3 regions of the Bacillus sp. D48C genome follow, and region 2 is predicted to be linked to each of the others. Evidence: riboswitches for the same ligand, from Rfam matches in the RefSeq annotation. Region 2 holds a riboswitch; each other region holds the start of a gene.
The links. A riboswitch is a leader RNA that binds a small molecule or an ion and turns the genes downstream of it on or off. The one in region 2 is predicted to bind cyclic di-GMP.
Positions count from the first base shown of each region.

Region 1: another riboswitch for cyclic di-GMP. It lies ahead of ACLBXA_RS12380 (SpaA isopeptide-forming pilin-related protein); the one in region 2 lies ahead of ACLBXA_RS00655 (WxL domain-containing protein).
Region 3: another riboswitch for cyclic di-GMP. It lies ahead of ACLBXA_RS23605 (methyl-accepting chemotaxis protein); the one in region 2 lies ahead of ACLBXA_RS00655 (WxL domain-containing protein).

Region 1 is NZ_JBKFAQ010000004.1:114,362-119,419, reverse strand. Features, by position in the region: gene ACLBXA_RS12400 (PH domain-containing protein) at 1-349, shown strand, start outside; gene ACLBXA_RS12395 (DUF975 family protein) at 551-1,204, shown strand; gene ACLBXA_RS12390 (hypothetical protein) at 1,429-1,854, shown strand; gene ACLBXA_RS12385 (TetR/AcrR family transcriptional regulator) at 2,306-2,842, shown strand; cyclic di-GMP riboswitch class I at 3,015-3,107, shown strand; gene ACLBXA_RS12380 (SpaA isopeptide-forming pilin-related protein) at 3,168-5,058, shown strand, end outside.
Region 2 is NZ_JBKFAQ010000001.1:107,588-112,645, reverse strand. Features, by position in the region: gene ACLBXA_RS00665 (WxL domain-containing protein) at 1-96, opposite strand, end outside; gene ACLBXA_RS00660 (hypothetical protein) at 133-450, opposite strand; gene ACLBXA_RS00655 (WxL domain-containing protein) at 490-3,075, opposite strand; cyclic di-GMP riboswitch class I at 3,228-3,316, opposite strand; cyclic di-GMP riboswitch class I at 3,384-3,472, opposite strand; cyclic di-GMP riboswitch class I at 3,541-3,629, opposite strand; gene ACLBXA_RS00650 (ATP-binding protein) at 3,896-5,058, opposite strand, start outside.
Region 3 is NZ_JBKFAQ010000012.1:62,713-67,770, reverse strand. Features, by position in the region: gene ACLBXA_RS23610 (non-ribosomal peptide synthetase family protein) at 1-915, opposite strand, end outside; gene ACLBXA_RS23605 (methyl-accepting chemotaxis protein) at 1,050-2,792, opposite strand; cyclic di-GMP riboswitch class I at 2,927-3,011, opposite strand; gene ACLBXA_RS23600 (anaerobic C4-dicarboxylate transporter family protein) at 3,293-4,606, shown strand; gene thiE (thiamine phosphate synthase) at 4,723-5,058, opposite strand, start outside.

The DNA.
Region 1 (5,058 bases), on a different contig from region 2:
GTTTATTGGAATAAGTATATACTCTGAAAAGCACTTCATCATGTGGGCATTAATTCCGCTCGCAATCCTTATCTTTACACTTGGATACGCAACATTTAAAACAAATGGTTACAGTGTTAACGGAGAACAAATTACACTTGTCTATCGTAGCGTCGGAAAATACACAGGACTTATTAGAAGAAGACACGTCCAATCAATGGAGAAGACACAATCATATTTCCAGCGCCGCGCGGATTTATGTACGTATAAGTTTTCTAGTGCATCATCTAGTTATAAAATAGAGCATACGAGAGTAGAAGACGCGGAGAGAATGCAGGATTGGTATAAGAAGAGAATGAGGGAGGAATAATTTGAGAAAGCTTGCCTATTATGAAGGGCAGGCTTTTTTTGTTATAAGGAAATGAGTGGTTTAAGTGATAGAGCAGTACAACTACAGCACACATGTATTAATATGTATGAAAAAAGGTAATATTCTTCTATTTTAGAGGAATCTGTGGAATTTTTGATATAAATGGTATACTAAAATATAAATAGTATTAGGAGGTTATATATGATAAGTCAGTTGAAAAGAGAAGCACTTGATGCATTAAAAGGAAGATGGGGATTAGCGGTAGGGGCAACTTTATTAATTGGAATCCTTATTGGAGCTGTTGAAATGCTAACCACAGGTATTTTTTCGATATTTTGGGGTTGGGAAGAAGCAAGTGATTCACTCACAGTAAGTATTATTGTAATGCTTGTTATTGGTCCATTAACAATAGGTGCCTATTATCTTGTTTTAAATGCAATTCGTAGGACTGATGCTCGCATTGGTCATATATTTAGATGGTTTAGCGATGGAAGTAAGTTGATGAAGTCGTTTTTAACATATTTACTAATGTATGTATACTTGACTCTATGGACATTACTTCTTATTATTCCAGGTATTATTAAATCATTTTCTTATTCTATGACATATTTTATTTTGAATGATCATCCAGAATATACAGCGAATCAAGCGATTACTGAGAGTCGTCATATGATGAATGGACATAAAATGGATTACTTTTTACTATGCTTAAGTTTCTTAGGCTGGTTCATATTAAGTATTCTTACTATAGGAATCGGTTTCTTATGGTTAGTACCTTATTTCTACTCGACATCGGCAGCATTTTATGAAGAGATTTCAAAAGAATATTATAAAAAAGAGAGCACTACTTTCTAATAAAACATATAAACTATCTACCCTAAAGAATGTAGGGAGCAGATAGCAGATGGTTTAGGTGTTTTGATATTTGTCCTATTTTCGGGATTCACTTCAGGATAAGGTATAGATTTTTATATAGAAATGCTTCCCTCTATGTTTTATCATAGAGGGTTATTTTTTTATGTAAAAATGATAGGAAATAATGAATAATATATGTAAAGAAAAAAGCGAGGTGAATGAGAGTGAGCAAATTTTTAATACCGTATTCATTTTCTATATTAAGTTTCTTTATTTCAGCAACAGCACTTGATTTATATGATAGGATGGGAAACGATAGTGAGCTGGTTTCGCCGAACATAATTGGAAAGATAATTCAATCTACTGCGCAAATGGGAGTCCTTACATTGTATTTCGGAGTACCTATTATTTTAGGTGGCTGTCTACTTGGTGAGCTATTGTTTAGAGGTATCATTTTACGATTTAAACTAAGCTATATTATATCTTTATTATTATATCTATTTTTAGCTTTTAGTATTGTTTTCGTAACGGTAGGCATTCCAACTACATATGAAGATTCTAATACATTTTTCATAGGGATAACTATGATTTGTGCTGTTACATTCTTTGTGAGTCGGAATATATGGGAAAACAAGTTAATAATGGAGTGACAAAATGAAATACACCTGTCCATGTTGCGGATATAAAGTTTCACTTTATTGGATCAGTTAGAAAACCGACTAGTGAAGATGTGAAGGATGCTAGTTGGCCGCGAATTTGTTAAGTAAAATGTTATTACTCGATTCGATGGGAGTAATAACATTTTTTATTTAATGCTGAAAGAATTACTGCCGTCTTATAAAGTAATAAGAAGGACTACATCGGTAAATTTTATTGATGGATATATTAGGAATGAATACAAAAGTATAGATGTATAGTCGACTTTGTGTATTTAATGTTATCATATTGAATGATATGGAAATTTTTAATAGAATAAGTAACTAAAAATTCAAAGGTAATGAAGCTTTTGTTGTATAAAGAAAATACTTAGTAGTAATCAACAATATTAAAAATAAGATTCGTATTTATATAAATTTAGTAGAAATGGGGTTTTAAAAAGGAATGAGTATCAGCATAACGCGGCAAAAGATTTTGGCGGCCGCTTCTCAAATTGTGCAATGTAAAGGGGTTGCTAAATTAACCTTAGAAGCAGTGGCAAAAGAGGCGGGTGTAAGTAAAGGTGGATTATTGTATCACTTTGCAAATAAAGAAGCTTTAATAGAAGGTATGATAGTCAGAGGGATAGAGGATTATGAGGGCGCTATTTACAATAAAGTAGCGGAAGACTCAGAGAGGAAAGGGAGATGGGTTCGCTCTTTTGTAGAGGAAAGATTAAGTAATGAGAGAAGAACAGAAGAGTTGTCTAGTAGTATGATGGCAGCATTCATGTTAAAACCTGAATTACTTGAGCCATTACAACAATCATTTCAGCAACTGCAAAAGAATATAGAAAACGATGAGATAGATTCAGTTTGTGCAACAATTATTAGATTAGCAGCAGATGGATTATGGTATTCGGAATATTTAGGGGTTGGCAGACTAAGCCCCGAGTTAAGAGAAAAAGTGATTCAAGCTCTTATTGATAATTCATATAAATAGAATATACGAACTATATAATACGAAAACAATTCACCATTACTTATTTAATGTAGTGGTGAATTGTTTTTTTTATTAGAAAAATAGAACAATTTTATAGAGTATTGAATTATAACCGTCCAGACGGTATAGTAATATTTGGTTTAAGAGGAAAATGAAACAAAAAAAGAATAAAAGATATTTTTAGCACACTATTCGAAAGGATAGGCCGCAAAGCTTAGAGTCTACGGTAATACATATTGGTTACTAAGATCGTCTGGTTGCACATTTTTGATGCAACCGGACGGTCTTTTTTTGTTATATAAATATAAAAAAATAGGAGGGAACTATGCAAATGAAAAGTACTAAAAGGCATATTTCAATGGTTTCATTAGTTTTTCTAGTATTATTTTCAGTGCTGAATGTGTGGGCTCCAGTTATTCAAGCTGCTGTGATGAAAAGTCCAGTGGACGAAATTAATATTTCCCGTACTGATGGCACGACATCTGAACCGTATCAAGCCTCAGATGGTATGAAAGTAGAAGTGAAGTGGTCAGCTAAAGAAAAAATAAAAAGTGGAGATCAATTCACAATTGATATGCCAAAAGAGTTTCGAAAAGACCTTATGAATATGAGTTTTCCTTTAAAAGATGCTGAAGGAAAAACAGTTGGTACATGTGAGATGAAAAAGGGTCTATTAACGTGTACTATGGGTGATTACGTAGAAGGAAAGAATAACATTAAAGGCTCTTTATTCGTAGAATTCTACTTTGGTCTAGAAGCATATGATGGTGTTAAAGAAATTCCATTAGAATTTAACGTTGATGGTCAAATCGTCAATAAAGAAGTAAGTGTAAATAATACGACAGAGAGACCGAAGCCACAGCCCAATACGGAAAATTTATTGAAATGGGGTTCTTATAATCAAGAAGATCCTTCAATTGCTGATTGGCTTGTATACGTAAATGCAACTGGAACAGAAATGCAAGATCTTAAATTAACAGATACATTAGGACCTGGGCATGAGTTAATTACAGACAGCGTAGTATTAGAAGAGGCTGTATTTGAAGATGGTTATGCACCAACAAATATTAAGCCAGCAGATTTATCTAACATTAAAATAAATGCAACGAAGACTGGATTTACAATTGAGTTTCCAGACAGTTCAAAAGGTTATATTTTAAGATATAAAACAAAGGTTACAAATCCTGCTGCAAAGCCTCATAAAAATACTGTGAAATTAGAAGGTAAAAATATTAAAACTGAAGAAAAAGTAGGACAAGTATTTGTAAGTGGTGGAGGAGGATCCGGTTCAGGTGACAATAATCCACCTAGCATTGAAAAAAATATAGTTGATGAGAATGGCAAGCTTGTAGAGAATGAGCAGTTAACACAAATGGATCAAGTTATTCAATACCAAGTTGGTACACATATACCGAACGATCCTCCTAAATACACATCTATGGTAATTAGTGATGATTTAGAAGATGTTTTAGAAGTATTAGAGGCAAAAGTGTATGATCAAAATGGCCAAGATATTACTTCTAAAGGAACGTTAAATATAGATAAACAAAGAAGTGAAGTAACATTTACGTTTGGTGAGAGTTTTGACTATAAGTCATATGAAGACCAGATAATCAATCTCAGTATCAAGGCGAAAATAAAAAATAATGCAGACTTATCTTCTTACGTAGATAAGAAGATTCCTAATAAAGCGGAATTGCATTTTGATGATAAAACATTAACATCAAAAGAAGTAACTATTACGCCGCCTGAAGCTCCAAAAGATGGTACAGTACTGATTCATAAAACAGATTCTGAGAATCCGAATAAAGGGTTAAAAGGTGCCGAATTTGAAGTTCGAAATAGTGCAAATGAAGTTGTTGCAAAACTAAAAACGGACGAAAAAGGTTTTTCAGTACCTCAAACTTTAGCTCCTGGGACGTATAAAGTTTATGAAACAGTAGCACCAGAAGGATATCAAAAATTAACAAGCCCAGTAGAGGTTACACTTCAAGCTGGAGAAACAAAAACAATTGAAATTAAAAATACTATGCAAAAGGGTCAAATTGAAGTAAAGAAAATTGATTCGGAAAATGGTGAAAAACCATTGGAAAATGCAGAGTTTGATATAGTAAAAGACGGTGTAGTAGTCGAACATATTGTTACAGATAAAGATGGTAAGGCAATCTCTAAACCGTTAGCACCAGGAAAATATATTTTAAAAGAAACAAAAGCAC
Region 2 (5,058 bases):
CATATTTGCTTTCTCTTCCGCAAATGCTGAAGTTCCTACTGCTGCAACTGATGTTAATGATACTGCACCGATTAATGCTAATTTTGCTAGTTTCATATGTACCTTCCCCTTTTCTCTGTTTTCATCTATTTTTTATTTTGAATACACTTGCTTTCCCCTAATTCTTTTGAATACATATAGAGATAAAACAATCGAAAACAATCCTATATATTGTTTGAAGTCCCGTGTCTGGCCTCCTGTTTTCGGTAAATATTTATCTCCATTTTTATTTTTATCAACTGTCTCTTTTTTTGTATTTATCTTTGTCGGATCAGTTGATGTATTTGGTGTATAGCTATTCGAAAATGTAATACCCGCTTTTGAATTCGTACTTGTAGCCGTTACTACATTTGCCATAAGAAACGGCACACATATAACTGTGGAAACGATAATACCAACTATTTTTTTCATTACTCTCTCCTTTCTAAAATTTATATATTTCATATATTTTTAGAGAGGAGCATCGGTTAATGTCCATTCTAGCTGTCCAGCATATTTTGTATTTGCTTTGACATTCGGCCCTGGTTTTACTTGTAAATGAATTCCCTCGTTTTCCTTCCAATTTAATGAAACCTCCTCGTCGTTTTTAGAAGTATACGAGAATGCTTCTATACTAGAATTACTTAAAGGTGTATCCTTTCCATTTCGTTTGTAAATCAATGCTCCCGTCAATGTGTCATTTTGCGCTGAAGTTAATGGTGTAATTTCCTTTACATATACACTCCATTTTTGCTTTTTAACACGATTATCGGTTACCTTTAAAGAATTTGAAATCGCCTTCGGTGTGTATGTCGTTGTTTTCGATGGAATTGTTACATCTCCAAAGGTAATTTCTTTTGGTACGTCTACTAACTTTAAAGTCCCATCAACGACAGTAACCGGTACTTGAATCTCCGCTTGTACACCTTGCTTCGTTTCAATTACAACCGTTACAGTATGATTCCCTATTGTTTTTGTATCCGGAATATTGATTAACTTCATTACTGATATTGGTTTATCTACATCCAAATTCGTATCTACAGATAAATCTGTCACAAATTTAGAAATATCCATTTTTGTTAAATCTGTTCCTTGCACTACTTTTTGTGGGACTGGTTTCCCAGTCGGAATACCTTTATACCTTATTTTTGCGATTCCATCTCGATTACTATCTTGCCCATTCTTATCGTCATCTAAATAGTTTTTAGCTGACACCGGTATTTCAAGATAACCATCTTTATAATATTTCATTACATCAGCACCTTTTACAGGAGAACCTGTAATTGTCATCTCGTAAATTTTCCCGTTGAATTCTTCTGTTTTTAGCGCATTTGCTTTCGCAACCGCAGTGACCTTATTGTTTTTCCTGCTAATATCAAAGAAGCTACTTACATCATCTCCACTTTCCACATCTTGAATGGAAACATCATTCACAGTAAAATCCTTATTCACTTCACTTTCTAATACAAAAGATTTCGCATAGTGAATATCTTTCGATTGAGCAGGCATATTTTGATATACCTTATAAGAAAGTTGACGGGAATTATCTTCCACGATATCTCCTATTACACTTGGAGCTGGAATTTCAATTTGTGCAATCGCTAATTGGTCGTATGATACATTAACACCTGAAGCATTTAATCTAACTTCTAGCGGTAATTCTGTTAAATTATCAAATGTAATTGTCATATCTGCTTCTGGAGTAGCTACTGGGCCTGCTGTTCCAGAAAACTCTATTTTATTATTCCCTTTGTCTTGATACCTAATTGAACTCGTATCATACACGTATAAATTCGTTAAATGACTACCATCATTACGTAACGTTACATTTTTATAACTATTTATCCTTTTGAAATTCCACATTGCCGTTAATGGTACTTTTTTACTTGTTCCGTGTTCATAAAATTCAAAGGAAGCATTATAAGTTTGTCCTGACCTTCCGTTCCCATATAATTGTAAAAAGTTTTTTGCATCACCTTTAGTTATTGGTGTTTTAACATCTACAGATGAAGCTGTCATAGAGTGAATATTAATACGGACATCAATCCATTTCCCTTGATATTCACCAGCTTTTTTTACTAATACGTACTGTTCTCTATTTGAATTTCTAAATGTATATTGACTTTGACCAGTTCTGTCATTGCTACTACCCTTTACCTCATATGTTACTTGTGGGCTCCAAACAAATCTAAAAGCATATTTACCCGGGATAGAAGGCCCTTCACCTGTTCTATTATTTATTACCTTTACATTTGGATATCTAAGAATACTTGTAACAGGACTAGCAGCTAGTAGAGATTGGCTCTTTAATACCTTCTCAGCTTGAATAGCAGGTAATTCCTGATTATTTTCGTTTACCTTATTGCTCTCTTTTAATTCATTTTCCTTTGATACGAGTTCTTCATTAACCTTTTCTTTCTCTAAAGTATTCGTTTCTTTTGGAACTTCAGCATTAGTAGGCTTTATTTCTTGTTTTTTATTTTCTTCCGATACTTTTACTTTTTCATTTTTTTCTTTTTTCACAACTTCCTCTGAAGCCTTTGGATTTTCATCAGAAATAGCTACATTTAAAGCCTCTTTTTTCTCTACAACATGTAGAGAAGGAGATTCAATTTTCTTTTCATTCCCTTCAAACTTCACTATCGGTTCAAATTTGTACTCTCCAGCTTTTTTCATTTGAATGACTACATATACGTCACCGATAAAATTACTTTGTTCATTCTTTTCAATTTTTACAATGTGATCTTCTGTTACTGAAATGTTTTGAATCGCTTTATTATTTTCATTCATTTTTTTCGTTTCTTCTTCATTAAAGAGCTGCTCATTAGATAATTTCAGCTCGATATTAGCATCTTGTTTATTTGTATTTGTAATCTTTAATACTACATTTTCATCAACTTTTATTTCTTGTTTATCCATATGAACGATAAAACGTCCTTGCTCGTCATTTGTAACCGCATAAACTTTCGTTGCAGAGTAGTCTAGCACACCAACTTGTGTAAATAATATTCCTCCAGCGAGAAGTATACGCCCAAATTTCCCTATTTGATTTTGCAATGTACTTCCCTCCCTCGCTTTTTATGCACAGAATATTCCGAACATTAAATGTATTAATCGACTAAATTTACAATCATAATGTGTATTCTGAAAAAATAAAAAGCCTGGTTGCCTTTTCGATTTTCATATATCACAACATGTGTGAAAATCCAAACTGCAACCAGACTATCATAGTAATTTTCATTACCTTAGACTCTTAGCTTTGCGACCTATCCTTTCGAACAGTGTGCCTATTTATTTTTTTTGAGACAACAAAAAGTCCAGTTGCCTCTTCGATTTTCATACACACAACTATGTGTGAAAATCCAAACTGCAACCAGACTATCATAGTAATTTTCATTACCTTAGACTCTTAGCTTTGCGACCTATTCTTTCGAACAGTGTGCCCATTTATTTTTTTTTAAGAAAACAAAAAGTCCAGTTGCCTCTTCGATTTTCATACATACAACTATGTGTGAAAATCCAAACTGCAACCAGACTATCATAGTAATTTTCATTACTTTAGACTCTTAGCTTTGCGACCTATCCTTTCGAATAGTGTGCCAAATATAGGAATTTATTTATCGTGTTTTGAATATACCATTAAAACCCAAAAAAGAAAATAGTTTTTTTAGAAAAAAATAATTAATTTTTATAGTCTAAATTCCCCCCGGAAAATCCATAATGAAAACTTTCAAAAAACATTTTGATATTAAAAACACATCATACATTCTTTATAGATAAAGTGAAACTTTAATCAGCCCTCACCAATCGGGCTGCCCGGCAAATAGCGGGATAAAATAAAAAAACATCACTTCCAAATAAGTGATGTTTTTTGTAGTTAATGCAGTGGTAACATAACCTCAACCGTCGTTCCAACCCCAACTTCACTTTCAAAACTCATTTTACCGTTGTGATCTTTAATAATTTTTTCTGTAACTACTAAACCTAGACCAGTTCCTGTTTCTTTCGTTGTATAAAAGGCTTCGTTTAACTTTGGAATTTTATCTTTCGGAATGCCGCATCCCTCATCTTTCACTTGAACGATGATTCCTTCTTTTACAGTAACTTTAATCGTAATTGTTCCGCCAACTGACATTGCTTCAATTGCATTTTTAATTAAATTAAAAAAGACCTGTTTTAATCGTTTTTCATCACATGTAATTGATGGTAAGTCTTTACTGTAAATACCTTGTATGTGGACTCCTTGTTTTAAAGCAGGCTTTTCCATAACTCGAATAACATAAGAGATAATTTCTTGTATGTTATGAGTTTCTGATTCTAGTGATTTAGATTTCTCAAATCCACTAAGTTCTGTAGCAATTATATGAATCCGATCTACTTCTTGTTTCATAATATCACTATAAATTTTATCCTCTGGATGCTTGTCTGCTTGTTTATTCACAAGTTTTTTTAAGTTTGCTAAAGGTCTTCTAATCTTATAACCAATAACCGTTGCCATCTTTCCAACAGCTGCTAGTTTTTCTGTTTGTTTTATTTCTTTGTCCATCATCTCAAGCGTACGAACGTAAGACTGAACCCTCAAAAATATAATCCAACATATAATAGTAAATACACTATATAATGCCATTGGGATTAAAACGAGAGAAGATTGAATAATGATTCCTGTAAAAGCGTACTTCCCGACAAGTATCGCTGGAACTAACCAGAAATATCTTTTATTCACAAAGATTGGTGCAAACAAAATAAAAAATACTTCTACTATATTTCCACCGTCAAATTCCGCATCGCTACCATAATAAATCATAATGTTGTGGATACAATCTAATACATTATAGCCAATTAGAATAATATACTTTACCGCAAAAACATTCTTCCATTTCATAAAGTATATTCCAATGCAAAACAATACTACCATCAAAAAGTAAAGCCATAAACCTAAACCATCTTCAAACTTTCCTACGCCTTCTTGCTCTCCCGCGATTAAAGGTACGATAAATTCATAGGCAAGATCATACACAAAAAATATAATAAAAAATAAAC
Region 3 (5,058 bases), on a different contig from region 2:
TCTACTTTCCGGATAATCTGGATCAATCGGAACATACGCTGCACCAGCTTTTAATATAGCTACCATACTTACTACTGTGTCTATGCTACGTTTCATAAATATTCCAACATAGTCTCCTAATTGGACGCCGTTTTTAATTAACATATGAGCTATTTGATTACTTTTTTTATTTAGCTCCTCATAAGTTAAAGTACCTTCCCTTGAAGATAAAGCTATACGATTTGGAAATTGAGTAACAGTATTATAGAACATATCGACGATACTTTTCTCAGGATATACTGCTGTCGTATCATTCACTTGACTATAAAGTGCCATCTCGGCCTCTGTAATAACATTAAAATCATTTATATAATTATTATTATTTTGTAATGTATTGATTAAAACACCTTTTATTTGTTGTGCATAACGAGTAATCGTTGTCTCTTTCCAATTAACACTATTAAATATTATTTCTACGCTTTGCATATTTTTACTGAATACAAATTGTAATGTATTCGTGTCTTGTAGCTCATAATATGTTTCACCAATAATAATAGGTGACATTTCATATAATGTATTACCGTTTTGAAACTCTTCTATTTCTTCCTCATTCATTTCTTTAATTTGTTCCAGTTGCTCTTCAATCTGTAAATTCAAACTTTCATAGGAGAGAAAATTAGAAATTTCAATAGTAATCGGAAATAAACTTCCTCTTACATGATAAAGCACGACAATATGTTTTTCTTTAGAAATATGATATAACCACGTTGCAGTCGCTCCTATTAAATCTACAATGTGAGTCAAATTTGGAAATAGTTCAGTTTTTCTTTTTACCCCAAATTCTGTTCCTTGAACATCTTTAGGTATTTTAATACTTCCTTCTACTTTTCCTAAAAATTCTTTTACCATCTCATTATAAGAAATTGCTAATTTCATATTTATGTAAATTCCTCTCTCAAATATAATAAAGGTGTGAAAATTCACACCTTTTTCATCCCTTATTAACGGGCAAATTAGTTCAATTCATAATCAAAGGGGGATCCCCCTTCGATTAGAATTGATCTTTCTTCTTATTCACTTTTAAACTCACCAATTAGCTCTTGTAATTCCTGAGAAAGCCAACTTAAAGAAGTCGCTAATTCTGCAATATCTTGTACTGATATTTCTTGCTCTTTCATGCTTTCTTCAACATTACTACTGCTGTTGGCATAAGTATTTGCAATATGTGATAATTCATTTACGACTTGAACAATATTCTGGCTATTTTGTAAAATGTCACTCGAATTACCAGAGACAGCTTTTACTTGATCTGTAACAGATTGCGCTGATTTTGAAATTTTTTCAAAGAAATCTCCACTACTTTGAACAAGTGAAATTCCAGTTTCTACTTCTTTTGAACCTTTTTGCATTGAAACTACAGCATCTTCTGTCTCAGCTTGTGTTTCACCAATTAATTTCGCTATATCTTTTGCAGACGCTTCAGTTTGTTCTGCTAATTTTCGTACTTCATCAGCAACAACTGCAAACCCTCTTCCAGCTGCTCCAGCACGTGAAGCCTCAATAGAAGCATTTAAAGCTAATAAATTTGTTTGATTTGAAATACCTGTAATTACAGTTACGATATCACTAATTTCTTTTGACCTTGTTTCTAACGAATAAATGATGGAAGATAAATCCTGTACTGCATTTTGGATTAAACTCATTTGATTAATAATTTGTCCAATCACTTCATTACCTTCAATTGAATGTTGCTCCATACCTTCAGAAGCAACCGCAACTTGTTTTGCAGCCCCAGTTATCTCTTCTACCTTATCTTCCATTCCATGTACAATTCCTAAACATTGTTGTACTGAAGTTTTTTGAGACTGTGCCCCTACTCTTAAACCTTCAATAGAACTTGCAATCTCTTGAACTGCCATACTGTTTTCCTCTGTACTCGCCGACAATTCTTGTGAAGAAGAAGAAACTTGCTCAGCAGTTTGCCTTACTTTATCTATAATCCCTTTAAATTTTTCAATCGTGTTATTGAAATAAACATTAATAATTCCAATATCATCTGGTCTTTCTTTTAATTTAATACTTAAATCACCTTCACCAATTTTACGTAATCCTTCTCGTAAATCTTTTAATGGAGCTAGCGAGTGACGCACGATAAAGAATTGAGTAATAGTCGCAATTGCTAATGAAATAATGATAAAGAGTAAGCCCTGTATCATAAACTTCTCTTTTGTAATAGGAACAATGGAAGCATCTAAGTCAGCCGCAATAATTGCAACAATATTGTTTTCTCCATCTGTAATTGGTTCTAATATTGTCACCCACGAACCTATTTCATCTTCATATACTTCTGTCATTTGGGCCTTTTTCGTATCAATGACCTTATCGTACGCCTTCATCCAATGAGCGGGTTGTTCATAATAATCTCCCGGCTTTATAGGGAATGCATTTGTTAACTCTGTAGTCAAACCAACGAGTTGTAATTCCCGCTTTTCATTCGGCTTTGCTCCTGTAACATACGTTTGTCCAACACTTTTCAATTCTTTTGACACTTCATCTAATTTCTCTGTTAACTTTTCTTTTTTCACTTTTTCGGCTGTAGGATCTTTCGCCATGTCTCTAACTAATTCTACATCCAATTTTTTCAACACTATTTCTCCTGTTTCAATAGACTGTCTTTCAAATAAAGACATCATACTATTTTGAAACATGTTGAAACTTAACGCACCCATACTTCCAACAAGTGTCAAAATAACTAATACGGTTAATAAGACGTTCTTTTGAAGGAACGATAACTTATGCCAATATTTTTTCATTAATATCCACCTTCCTTAATGATTCTAAACAAAAAAACAAAATATATGAATATTTTGTTTAAAGATGTTTCTCAATATGTTCGAGAATAAAAAAAAGCCAATGTAAAAGCATTGGCCAAGACCAACCCTATCCGTCCGGTAACTGGCTAGCATAGCCTTTCGACCTTAGCTCCTGTAGTTTTGCGTCCTCATGTTTCCATCAGTTTGCCTTTCTCGCTGAACGAGTTGAACGATATGGGAGTTCTATGAGAATCATATATTCTCTATCAAAGGTTACAACATATAAATCAAAATGTCTACTTATTTAGAGATATAAATACAAATTTTTAACGAATTGCTTTTTCGAAATAATTTCAAAAAGTACGTGAATGTTACTTTTTTTGTGTTATATAATAAAAAATGTATAAATAACAAGGATTTCTTCGGGTATTTATTTAATTTTCATTCAAATTAAACTATTCGAATATATCTTAACTAATGAATTTCGGAGGTAGTTTATCATGTTTTGGCTACAATTTCTTACCTTGTTACTCTGTATTTTTATTGGTGCACGCCTAGGCGGAGTTGGTTTAGGAGTAATGGGTGGAGTTGGTATGGCAATACTCGTTTTTGTCTTCCACTTACAACCAACCGCGCCTCCTATCGATGTAATGCTTATGATTTTGGCAGTAATTACAGCCGCTGGTGCTTTGCAAGCTGCTGGAGGAATGGACTATCTTGTTCACCTAGCTGAAAAAGCATTACGAAAAAATCCAAAGCGTATTACTTTTTTTGCTCCAATTGTTACTTATTTATTCACACTATGTGCAGGTACTGGTCACGTTGCCTATTCTGTACTTCCTGTTATTGCAGAAGTCTCTCGTGAATCAGGGGTTAGACCGGAACGCCCAATGTCGATTGCCGTAATCGCTTCTCAACAAGCAATTACAGCTAGCCCAATTTCAGCTGCCACAGTTGCTCTTTTAGCAATGTTAGCTGACTATAAAATCACTTTATTAGATATTTTAAAAGTGAGTATTCCTTCTACTTTCATTGCTTGTATGTTAGCAGCATTCGTTGCTAGTAAGATGGGAAAAGAATTAAATGAAGACCCTGAATACTTAAAACGATTAAAAGAAGGAATGATTCCTAAGCTTGAAGAGAAAAAAGAATTTGTAGGTGTAAAGGGCGCCAAATTATCAGTTATCCTTTTCCTTGTAGGAACCTTCCTTGTTGTACTTCTTGGTTCATTTGAAGCACTTCGTCCAGGATGGATAGTTGATGGGAAGTTAGCCCGTCTTTCCATGCCGAACACAATTGAGATGGTTATGTTAACTATCGCGGCTCTTATTATTATTTTCTGTAAACCAAATGTAGAAAGCATTGTGTCTGGTAACGTCTTTAAAGCAGGAGCAACAGCAGTTGTTGCTATTTTCGGTATCGCTTGGATGGGAGATACTTTCTTTAATGGAAACTTAAATATGATTCAAGGATCTATTCAGCATTTAGTAACAAGTGCACCTTGGCTATTTGCCATCGCACTATTCATTCTATCTATTTTACTGTACAGCCAAGCAGCAACAGTACGTGCCTTAATGCCACTTGGACTATCCCTTGGTATTCCACCAGCACTACTGATTGCGATGTTCCCTGCAGTAAACGGATATTTCTTCATTCCAAACTACGGGACAATCGTTGCTGCCATTAACTTTGACCGTACTGGTACAACAGGTATCGGTAAATACGTATTAAATCATAGCTTTATGATTCCAGGCTTAATTGCAACATTTACTTCTATCGGAATTGGAATGCTTTTAATTTCTATTATGTTTTAAAGAAAAAGCACAAACCCTTATTTAAAAAGGTTTGTGCTTTTTTAATCAAATGTTTGTTTAAATTTTTTGGGCAGTCTACTTCTCGATGTAGCACTTAAAATACTACATGTCCTTTTCTACAAACTTCTCTTTACTTCTTCAGCTAATTTTCTCGTACTTTCATACGCAGATTCAGCTAAACTAATTGCTGAAATAACTGAAACACCGTCCGCACCCGCTTCTATAACTGCCGCTGTATTTTCAATTGTAATCCCACCAATACCAACGATTGGCACTGTAATTCCTTGTTCTCTAAAATAAGCTAATCCTTTCGTTCCTTGAACCGCTTTCGTATCTTTTTTCGTACTCGTTGGGAAAATAGGTCCAACACCTAAATAATCTGCTCCATTTTCGATTGCAAAGCGTGCTTCTTCAATTGTATGAGCAGATACGCCGATAATTTTATCTCCCAT